DNA from 2 places in the Pseudoalteromonas sp. CST2 genome. Region 2 is predicted to be linked to the other one. Evidence: predicted binding sites of a transcription regulator. Region 2 holds the regulator's gene; the other holds the start of a gene.
The links. Region 2 encodes NrdR, which represses ribonucleotide reductase genes. Its sites were predicted from a motif close to AAACACNANATNTNGTGTTT; they were not measured.
Positions count from the first base shown of each region.

Region 1: the regulator NrdR is predicted to act here: its motif matches at 1,551-1,570, upstream of nrdA (class 1a ribonucleoside-diphosphate reductase subunit alpha).

Region 1 is NZ_JAQREO010000002.1:399,905-404,500, reverse strand. Features, by position in the region: gene nrdA (class 1a ribonucleoside-diphosphate reductase subunit alpha) at 1-1,427, opposite strand, end outside; gene PSH41_RS04500 (HAD family hydrolase) at 1,840-2,520, opposite strand; gene ubiG (bifunctional 2-polyprenyl-6-hydroxyphenol methylase/3-demethylubiquinol 3-O-methyltransferase UbiG) at 2,520-3,230, opposite strand; gene gyrA (DNA topoisomerase (ATP-hydrolyzing) subunit A) at 3,409-4,596, shown strand, end outside.
Region 2 is NZ_JAQREO010000022.1:7,730-12,325, forward strand. Features, by position in the region: gene thrC (threonine synthase) at 1-855, shown strand, start outside; gene glyA (serine hydroxymethyltransferase) at 1,126-2,382, shown strand; gene nrdR (transcriptional regulator NrdR) at 2,748-3,197, shown strand; gene ribD (bifunctional diaminohydroxyphosphoribosylaminopyrimidine deaminase/5-amino-6-(5-phosphoribosylamino)uracil reductase RibD) at 3,200-4,333, shown strand; gene PSH41_RS19275 (riboflavin synthase) at 4,350-4,596, shown strand, end outside.

The DNA of each region.
Region 1 (4,596 bases), on a different contig from region 2:
TCAAGTGACTCAATAGCGCCTAGGTTAAATGCAGATAGCGTACAAAGTGCAATTTCGCCTTCTTCATCGTTTACGTTATTTAACGGCTTAGTTGGCAATGCGATTTCTAAACATAAGTTAGATTGGCGAATTGGCGCCACTTTAGAAATAAACGGGCTGTGCGTATTACAGTGATCCACGTTTTGTAAATAAATACGACCTGTGCTGGCACGCTCTTGTGCGAACATTGAGAAAAGCTCAATCGCTTTAATGCGCTTTTTACGAATAGACTCGTCTTGCTCGTATTTTACGTATAACGCGTCAAACTCGTCTTGGTCTTCAAAGAATGCATCGTAAAGGCCAGGCACATCTGATGGGCTAAATAACGTAATGTAGTCGTCTTTAATTAAACGAGAATACATTAGTTTATTAAACTGTACGCCGTAATCTAAATGACGAACACGGTTATCATCAACACCACGGTTATTTTTAAGTACTAGTAGGTTTTCTACTTCTAAATGCCAAAGCGGGTAGAATAACGTTGCAGCGCCGCCACGTACGCCACCTTGCGAGCAGCTTTTAACCGCTGTTTGAAAGTGCTTATAAAAAGGAATACAACCTGTGTGGTACGCCTCGCCATTACGGATATGGCTACCTAATGCACGAATACGACCGGCGTTAATACCAATACCTGCACGTTGTGAAACGTACTTAACAATGGCAGATGATGTGGCGTTAATTGAATCAAGGCTGTCGCCACATTCAATAAGTACACACGAGCTAAACTGACGCGTAGGGGTACGCACACCCGACATAATTGGCGTAGGTAAAGAGATTTTAAACGTTGATACTGCATCGTAAAAACGTTTGATGTAGTCAATACGTGTTTCGCGCGGGTAGTCAGAGAATAAACTCGCAGCCACTAAGATATATAAAAACTGGGCGCTTTCGTAAATCTCACCCGTTACGCGATTTTGTACTAGGTATTTACCTTCAAGCTGCTTAACTGCTGCGTAGCTAAAGTTAAGATCGCGCGAATGATCAAGATAAGCATCTAGCTCGTCAAGCTCTTGTTCTGTGTAATCAACGAGTAAGTGAGCGTCGTAGCGTTTGTCTTCAACCATTTTTGTAACATGGTCAAATAAACGTGGAGGCTCAAACTGGCCATAAGCTTTTTTACGTAAGTGGAATACAGCTAAGCGGGCAGCTAAGTACTGGTAGTCAGGCGACTCTTTTGAAATTTGATCGGCTGCTGCTTTAATGATGGTTTCGTGAATGTCTTTTGTACGAATACCGTCGTAAAATTGAATGTGTGACTTTAATTCAACCTGTGAAACCGATACGTTGTTTAAACCTTCGGCGGCCCATTCAATAACGCGATGGATCTTATCAAGATCTAAAGGCTCTTTACGCCCGTCACGCTTGCTTACAGATAACTGTTGGTTCATAGCTTTGCCTGTATTCCTTGGGAATTGTGTATTTTGACCAATGCTTTATACCTCGCCAAAGCAAGGTACGTATTCATTTATTATAAGTTTCACCGTATTGGCGAATTTAATTGAATAACATTTGGCCACAATATCTGGTGTTGTTCAATTTAGAGATCACAAGATAGTGTGGTCTGAGCTGATTTGCAAGGGACATAATTGCCCCTATTTGTGGATAACTTTGGGATAACGTATTTGTGTTAGTAGTCACTCACCTTCGAACAATCATTTAAGTTGAAATAGCTAAAAATCAACTAATGATCTGCTAAATTTATGCATTTTGAAAATAAATTTCGACTGCTTTTTTTATCAACAAGCTTTGCATAAAAACTGATACAATCACAATATATAGTGTTTAAAAATTTACATGGCACTATATATGGTTAAAAGCATCAATGGGGCTGTGCCAGTTAAAATCGGCTTCCCAGCCCTTGGCCTCATCAATACTTGGTATATAGCCCCAAAGCGCTGTTGCTGTGTGCATACCTGCGGCTTTACCTGCTTCTATATCACGTTGAGCATCACCTATGTATAAACAACGCTTAGGATCTACGTTCATCAGTTTTGTACAGTGTAGTAAGGGTAAAGGTGATGGTTTAGCCTCGGTGAGGGTATCGCCACTGATCACAACGTGTGCATTTTTTAAAGCGGGTATAGCAGCCACTAATGGATCGGTTAAAAACCCTGGCTTATTAGTCATTATTCCCCATTTTATACCTTGGTTCTCAAGGGCTATGAGTAATGATTCTATGCCTTCAAAGCAGCGGGTGTGTGTCGCTAGGTTTTGGCTGTAGTGGCTGACTAACTGTTTTATACGTTCAGTTTGTGGTTGCGATGCCCATTGCGCTTTAAAGCCAAGTTGAAGTAGTGCGCCGGCGCCATTAGACGCTACTTTTCTATAAGCCTCAGGCGTAACTTGCGCAACACCTTCACTTTTAAGTACGGCATTTAAAGCAGCACCTAAATCGTCTGCTGTATCAAGCAAGGTGCCATCTAAATCAAATAAGAAAGCGTCATACTCAAAAGGAGTTAAGGGGGTATGAGAGCTAGCCATTATGCTAACTTCTCAAAGTGAAGAATGTAATTAACACTCACATCTGTATTTAATAAATACTGCTTAGAAAGCGGGTTGTAGCCCAGGCCAGCACTGGCACGTACTTTTAAACCGGCTTGTTCAGCCCATGCAATAAGTTGTGCAGGTTTGATAAATTTGTTGTGATCGTGTGTGCCCTCAGGCACCATTTTTAACAGCTTTTCAGCACCTACAATAGCAAACAAATAAGCTTTAGGTGTTTTATTTAGGGTTGAGAAAAACACATCAGCCCCTGGCTTGGCAAGCTCTGCGACTGCATGAATAATAGAAGCAGGATCAGGTACGTGCTCTAGCATTTCCATACAGGTTATTACATCAAAGCGAGCAGGGTGCTGGGTTGCAAATTCTTCCGCTGGTACTTTTATATAGTCAACATTTACACCGGTTTCTAGACTATGAAGCTTTGCTACGGTGAGTGGCTCTTGCCCCATGTCTATACCGGTTACGTGTGCGCCCATGCGTGCCATGCTTTCGCTAAGAATGCCGCCACCACAGCCTACATCGAGTGTTTCTTTATCAAATAAACCTTGGGTTTTGTTAGCCACAAAGTCTAATCGTAATGGGTTAATTTCGTGAAGAGGTTTAAACTCTCCGTCTTGGTCCCACCATCGCTCTGCAATGGCTTCAAATTTTGCTATTTCTGCGTTATCTACATTTTGATGTTCGGTCATAAAATACTTCCTCGTCAATCTGAGGCCATTATATAGGGCTAAATTGATAAATCGCAAAGTTTTGCGCCTGTAAATTTAAATTAATTGTGATAGCATGGTCGCTTAGAAATAATAACAAATACTCTTGGCGCCTAATACCGGGTTGCTAAGAGCTGATACTGAAGGAATGTGATATCAAATGACTGATCTCGCCAATGAAATTCTGCCAGTCAATATTGAAGACGAGTTAAAAAACTCCTACCTTGATTACGCAATGAGCGTAATTGTAGGACGTGCATTACCAGACGTACGTGATGGTTTAAAACCTGTTCACCGCCGCGTTTTGTTTGCAATGAACGAGCTTAGTAATGACTGGAATAAGCCTTACAAAAAATCGGCCCGTGTGGTCGGTGACGTAATCGGTAAATACCACCCACACGGCGACAGTGCAGTTTATGACACCATCGTGCGTATGGCACAGCCATTCTCACTACGTTATATGCTTGTAGATGGCCAAGGTAACTTCGGTTCGGTTGATGGTGATTCAGCAGCGGCAATGCGTTATACAGAAGTACGTATGGCAAAAATGTCGCATGAGTTATTAGCCGATCTTGAAAAAGAAACGGTTGATTTCGTTCCTAACTACGACGGTACCGAACAAATTCCTGACGTTTTACCAACCAAAGTGCCTAACTTACTTGTTAACGGTTCATCGGGTATTGCGGTAGGTATGGCAACAAACATTCCACCACATAACTTAACTGAAGTGGTTAATGGTTGTTTAGCGCTTATTCAAAACCCTGATTTAACGATTCATGAATTAATGGATTACATTCCGGGTCCTGATTTCCCAACGGCTGCCATTATTAATGGTAAAAAAGGCATTGAAGATGCTTATTTAACCGGCCGTGGTAAAGTGTACATGCGTGCACGTGCCGACATCGAAACCGATGAAAAAACAGGCCGCGAAACCATTATCGTGCACGAAATTCCTTATCAGGTTAACAAAGCACGCTTAATTGAAAAAATTGCTGAGCTTGTTAAAGATAAAAAAATTGAAGGCATCAGCGCACTACGTGATGAATCAGATAAAGACGGTATGCGTATCGTTATTGAGATCAAACGTGGTGATGTAGGTGAAGTTATCCTCAACAACTTATATTCACAAACTCAGTTACAAACTGTGTTTGGTATGAATATGGTTGCATTAATTAACAACCAACCTAAGTGTTTCAACTTAAAAGAAATGCTTGAAGAGTTTGTTATTCACCGCCGTGAAGTGGTTACACGCCGTACCGTATTTGATTTACGTAAAGCGCGCGACCGTGCTCATACCCTTGAAGGTTTAGCAATTGCGCTTGCCAACATCGACCCAATTATTGAGCTT
Region 2 (4,596 bases):
TACAACAAGCCAAACATAGATGTGGTTATTCTATACCCTAAAGGCAAAATTTCGCTTGCTCAGCAAAAGTTATTTACTACGCTTGGGAACAACATTCATTGTTACGCGGTTGATGGCAGTTTTGATGATTGCCAAGAGCTGGTTAAAAAGTCGTTTTTAGATGACGAAGTTAAATCTACACTTGGCCTTAATTCAGCTAACTCAATCAACATTAGCCGCCTAGTGGCACAAGTATGTTATTACTTTGAAGCCATTGCTCAGCTACCAAAAGAAAAGCGTGCTACAGCGCATATTTCGGTCCCTAGTGGTAACTTTGGCAATGTATGTGCCGCCATGATTGGTGTTGTAATTGGTTTGCCGGTGGGTAAGCTAAGCGCGACTACAAATCAAAACGACACAGTGCCACGTTACATGCTTGATAAAAATTGGGCGCCAAATGCCACACTTGAGTCGCTTTCAAATGCGATGGATGTGAGCAAGCCAAATAACTGGCCACGTGTGCAAACAATGTTAGATAATAACTGGTTTAGCTACGATAATTTTTACTCAACCAGCGTGAGCGAAGAAAATACGCAAGCAGTGATGAAAAATATTCAACAAACTGGTTATGTTGCAGAGCCGCATACCGCCATTGCATACCAAGGTCTTGTAGAGAATAAAGCACCCGGCGCAGCAGGTATCTTTTTAGCAACTGCTCACCCTGCTAAGTTTAAAGAAAGCGTAGAAGAGATCCTAAATATTGAACTTGATATGCCAAAACCACTTAGCGACGCACTTGCTAAACCTTGTTTAGCAAGCGACATTAACCCTGATTATGAAGCGTTACGCACTGAAATACTCGCTAAGTTAGGCTAACTAACTTAGCGTTAAAAAAGCGGCTTTGGCCGCTTTTTTTGTATTTTGAACGCGCTAAATAAAGTATTTATCATTAAGTAATTAAATGTAAAAAATAAAAATCATTTAAATTATTAATGCATTTATAAAAAAATATCATCTTAAAAACGCTGTGAAATAGATTCAATCCCTGTTTAAATATCCTCAACTTAAGAGCGTAGGCAAAGAGTCGTTTAAAGCGTACAATAAAGCCTCTAAAAAACACCATACACGTTGCCCTAGGAGACCCCAATGTTAGAACGTAGCATGAATATTTCGGATTTTGATCCAGAGTTATTTGACGCGATAAACAAAGAAACTGCTCGCCAAGAAGAGCACATTGAATTAATCGCATCAGAAAACTACTGTAGCCCACGCGTACTAGAAGCACAGGGTTCACAGCTTACAAACAAATACGCAGAAGGTTACCCGGGCAAACGTTACTATGGCGGTTGTGAGCACGTAGACGTTGTTGAACAACTTGCAATTGATCGTGCTAACGAGCTATTTGGTTCTGACTATGCAAACGTTCAGCCACATGCGGGTTCTCAAGCAAATGCAGCTGTTTTCTTAGCATTATTAGAAGCAGGCGACACTGTACTTGGTATGAGCTTAGCTCATGGTGGTCACTTAACGCACGGTTCACACGTAAGCTTCTCAGGTAAGCTATACAATGCAATCCAATACGGGCTAGACGAAGCAACTGGCGAAATTGACTACGCACAGGTAGAAGCGCTAGCACTTGAGCACAAACCAAAAATGATTATTGGTGGTTTTTCTGCGTACTCAGGTATTGTTGATTGGGCTAAATTCCGTGAGATTGCTGATAAAGTAGGTGCTTACTTATTTGTTGATATGGCTCACGTTGCAGGTTTAATTGCGGCGGGTGTTTACCCAAGCCCAGTACCTCACGCGCATGTTGTAACAACAACAACACACAAAACTTTAGCAGGCCCTCGTGGTGGTTTAATTATTTCTGCTTGTGGCGACGAAGCAATTTACAAAAAGCTTAACAGCGCTGTGTTCCCAGGTGGCCAAGGTGGTCCTTTATGTCACATTATTGCTGCAAAAGCAGTGGCATTTAAAGAAGCTCTACAACCAGAATTTAAAACATACCAAGCACAAGTAGTTAAAAATGCTCAAGCTATGGTTGCTGTTATGCAAGAGCGCGGTTACAAAATCGTATCTGATAAAACAGAAAACCACTTATTCTTACTTGATTTAATCGATAAAGATATCACAGGTAAAGATGCAGACGCAGCGCTTGGTAATGCAAACATTACTGTGAACAAAAACTCTGTACCAAACGATCCTCGCTCACCGTTTGTTACTTCTGGTTTGCGTATTGGTTCACCTGCAATTACGCGTCGTGGCTTTAAAGAAGCTGAATCGAAAGAACTTGCTGGCTGGATTTGTGACGTATTAGACAACATCAACGATGAGTCAGTACAAGCGCAAGTTAAAGAAAAAGTTAAAGCAATTTGTGCAAAACTACCTGTATACGCTTAATTGCATAAGCAGCAGTAATTTAGATCACAACAAGGGGCCTGTTTACCTTTCGAGGTTTAATTTGCAGTAGTATGTTTGGTTTTTAGGCAAGGCAGAGTCTATGTAGTGTGGTTACTCCACACAAATAGGCGATAACGCAGCATAAATGCCAAACATGCACTGCCCTCGGGTTCGTCCTAGGGGCGATTTACTCTTTGTTGCTCGGTTTTTACTTAGCCCACTAGGTTACAAACCTCGCGCCGCGATCAAATCACCCCTAGATAGAACAAATTTAATCCTGAAAGGCCAACAGGCCCTATTTTTTTGCTAAGATAAAAGGCCGCTAAATAGCGGCCTTTTTTGTTTTAAAACGGAAGTACCGAGTTATGCATTGCCCATTTTGTACCGAAAAAGATACTAAAGTTATTGATTCTCGCCTAGTCGGCGGAGGCCACCAAGTTCGCCGTCGTCGTGAATGTAACGAGTGTCACGAGCGATTTACTACCTTTGAAGGCGCCGAGTTAGTTATGCCACGTGTAATTAAACAAGATGGCAGCCGAGAACCCTTTAATGAAGATAAACTACTCAATGGCCTTAATCGCGCCCTAGAAAAACGCCCTGTTAGTACAGAGCAAGTGGATGAAGTGGTTAATATTATTAAATCGCAGTTGCGTGCTACCGGCGAGAGAGAAATATCAAGTCACCTTGTGGGTGAGTGCATAATGGAGGCGCTTAAAAAACTGGATAAAGTAGCCTATGTGCGGTTTGCCTCTGTGTATCGCTCGTTTGAAGATATACGCGAATTTGGTGAAGAAATTGCCCGTTTAGGGGAGTAATAATGCAAAACCAAATAACCTTTACTGCGCAAGATGAAATGTACATGGCACGTGCCATCGAGCTTGCAAAAAAAGGGCGATTTACAACCACCCCCAATCCTAATGTAGGGTGTGTTTTAGTTAAAGATAACCACATAATTGGTGAAGGGTTTCATCAATTAGCTGGGCAGGGGCATGCTGAGGTTAATGCCCTTGCTGTAGCAGGTGAAAACGCAAAAGGTGCGACTGCGTATGTTACGCTTGAACCGTGTAGCCATTACGGACGCACTCCGCCGTGTGCAGAGGGCTTAAAAGCAGCAGGTGTAGTAAAAGTTATTGCAGCTATGGTCGACACCAACCCACAAGTAGCAGGTAAAGGGCTTAAAATACTCAGCGATGCAGGTATAGAGGTTGCATTTGGGCTTTTAGAGCAGCAAGCGCGCGCACTTAATTTAGGTTTTTTTAAGCGTATGGAGCAGGGGCTTCCGTATGTTACGTGTAAAATGGCGGCCAGCATTGATGGTAAAACCGCGCTTAAAAATGGCCAAAGTAAGTGGATCACCGGCAGCGCTGCGCGACAAGATGTACAATTACACCGAGCACAAAGCTGCGCTATTTTAACGGGCGCCGATACGGTTATTACCGATGATGCTAAGCTCAATGTGAGGTTAAGCGAGTTGCCACAGGCTTTGCCTACCGATTTCCCCCTACGCCAACCGGTGCGTGTTATAATTGACTCACAAAATAGGCTTACACCAGAGCTGGCAGTATTTAATATTGAAAGTGAAATAATAATTTTTACTACCAAGGTTGATAAATCAACGCAGTGGCCGCATTTTGTAAGTCATATAGAAGTGCCACAGCAAAATAACAAAGTTAATTTAACGTCTGTTTTAGCGCACCTTGCTAAGCTGCAATTTAATCATGTTTATTTAGAAGCGGGTGCTACACTTGCCGGTAAAATGACAGAGCTTAATTTAATAGACGAATATATATTTTATTTAGCGCCTAAACTAATGGGGTGCGATGCAAAAAGCTTAGTTAATTTTGCACCGCTAACAGATATGCAAAACACCGTTAATTTGACGTTTAAAGAGTGTGTGAAAATAGGCGATGATTTACGTATAACCGCTACAAAACACATTCCAATCACTTAATTAAAAGAGTAGGGCTATGTTTACTGGAATAATTGAAGCCACAGGCAAAATTGCGCTATTACAAAAAAAACAAGGCGATTTAGCCATTCGCATTCAAAGCGCTAATCTTGATATGAGCGATGTAAAGCTTGGCGATAGCATTGCCACTAATGGCGTATGTTTAACGGTAGTTGATAAGCACATTGATGGCTTTAGTGCCGACTTATCAAACGAAACTATCAGCTTAACTGGGTTTGCAAATTATAATATTGGCCAAACAGTTA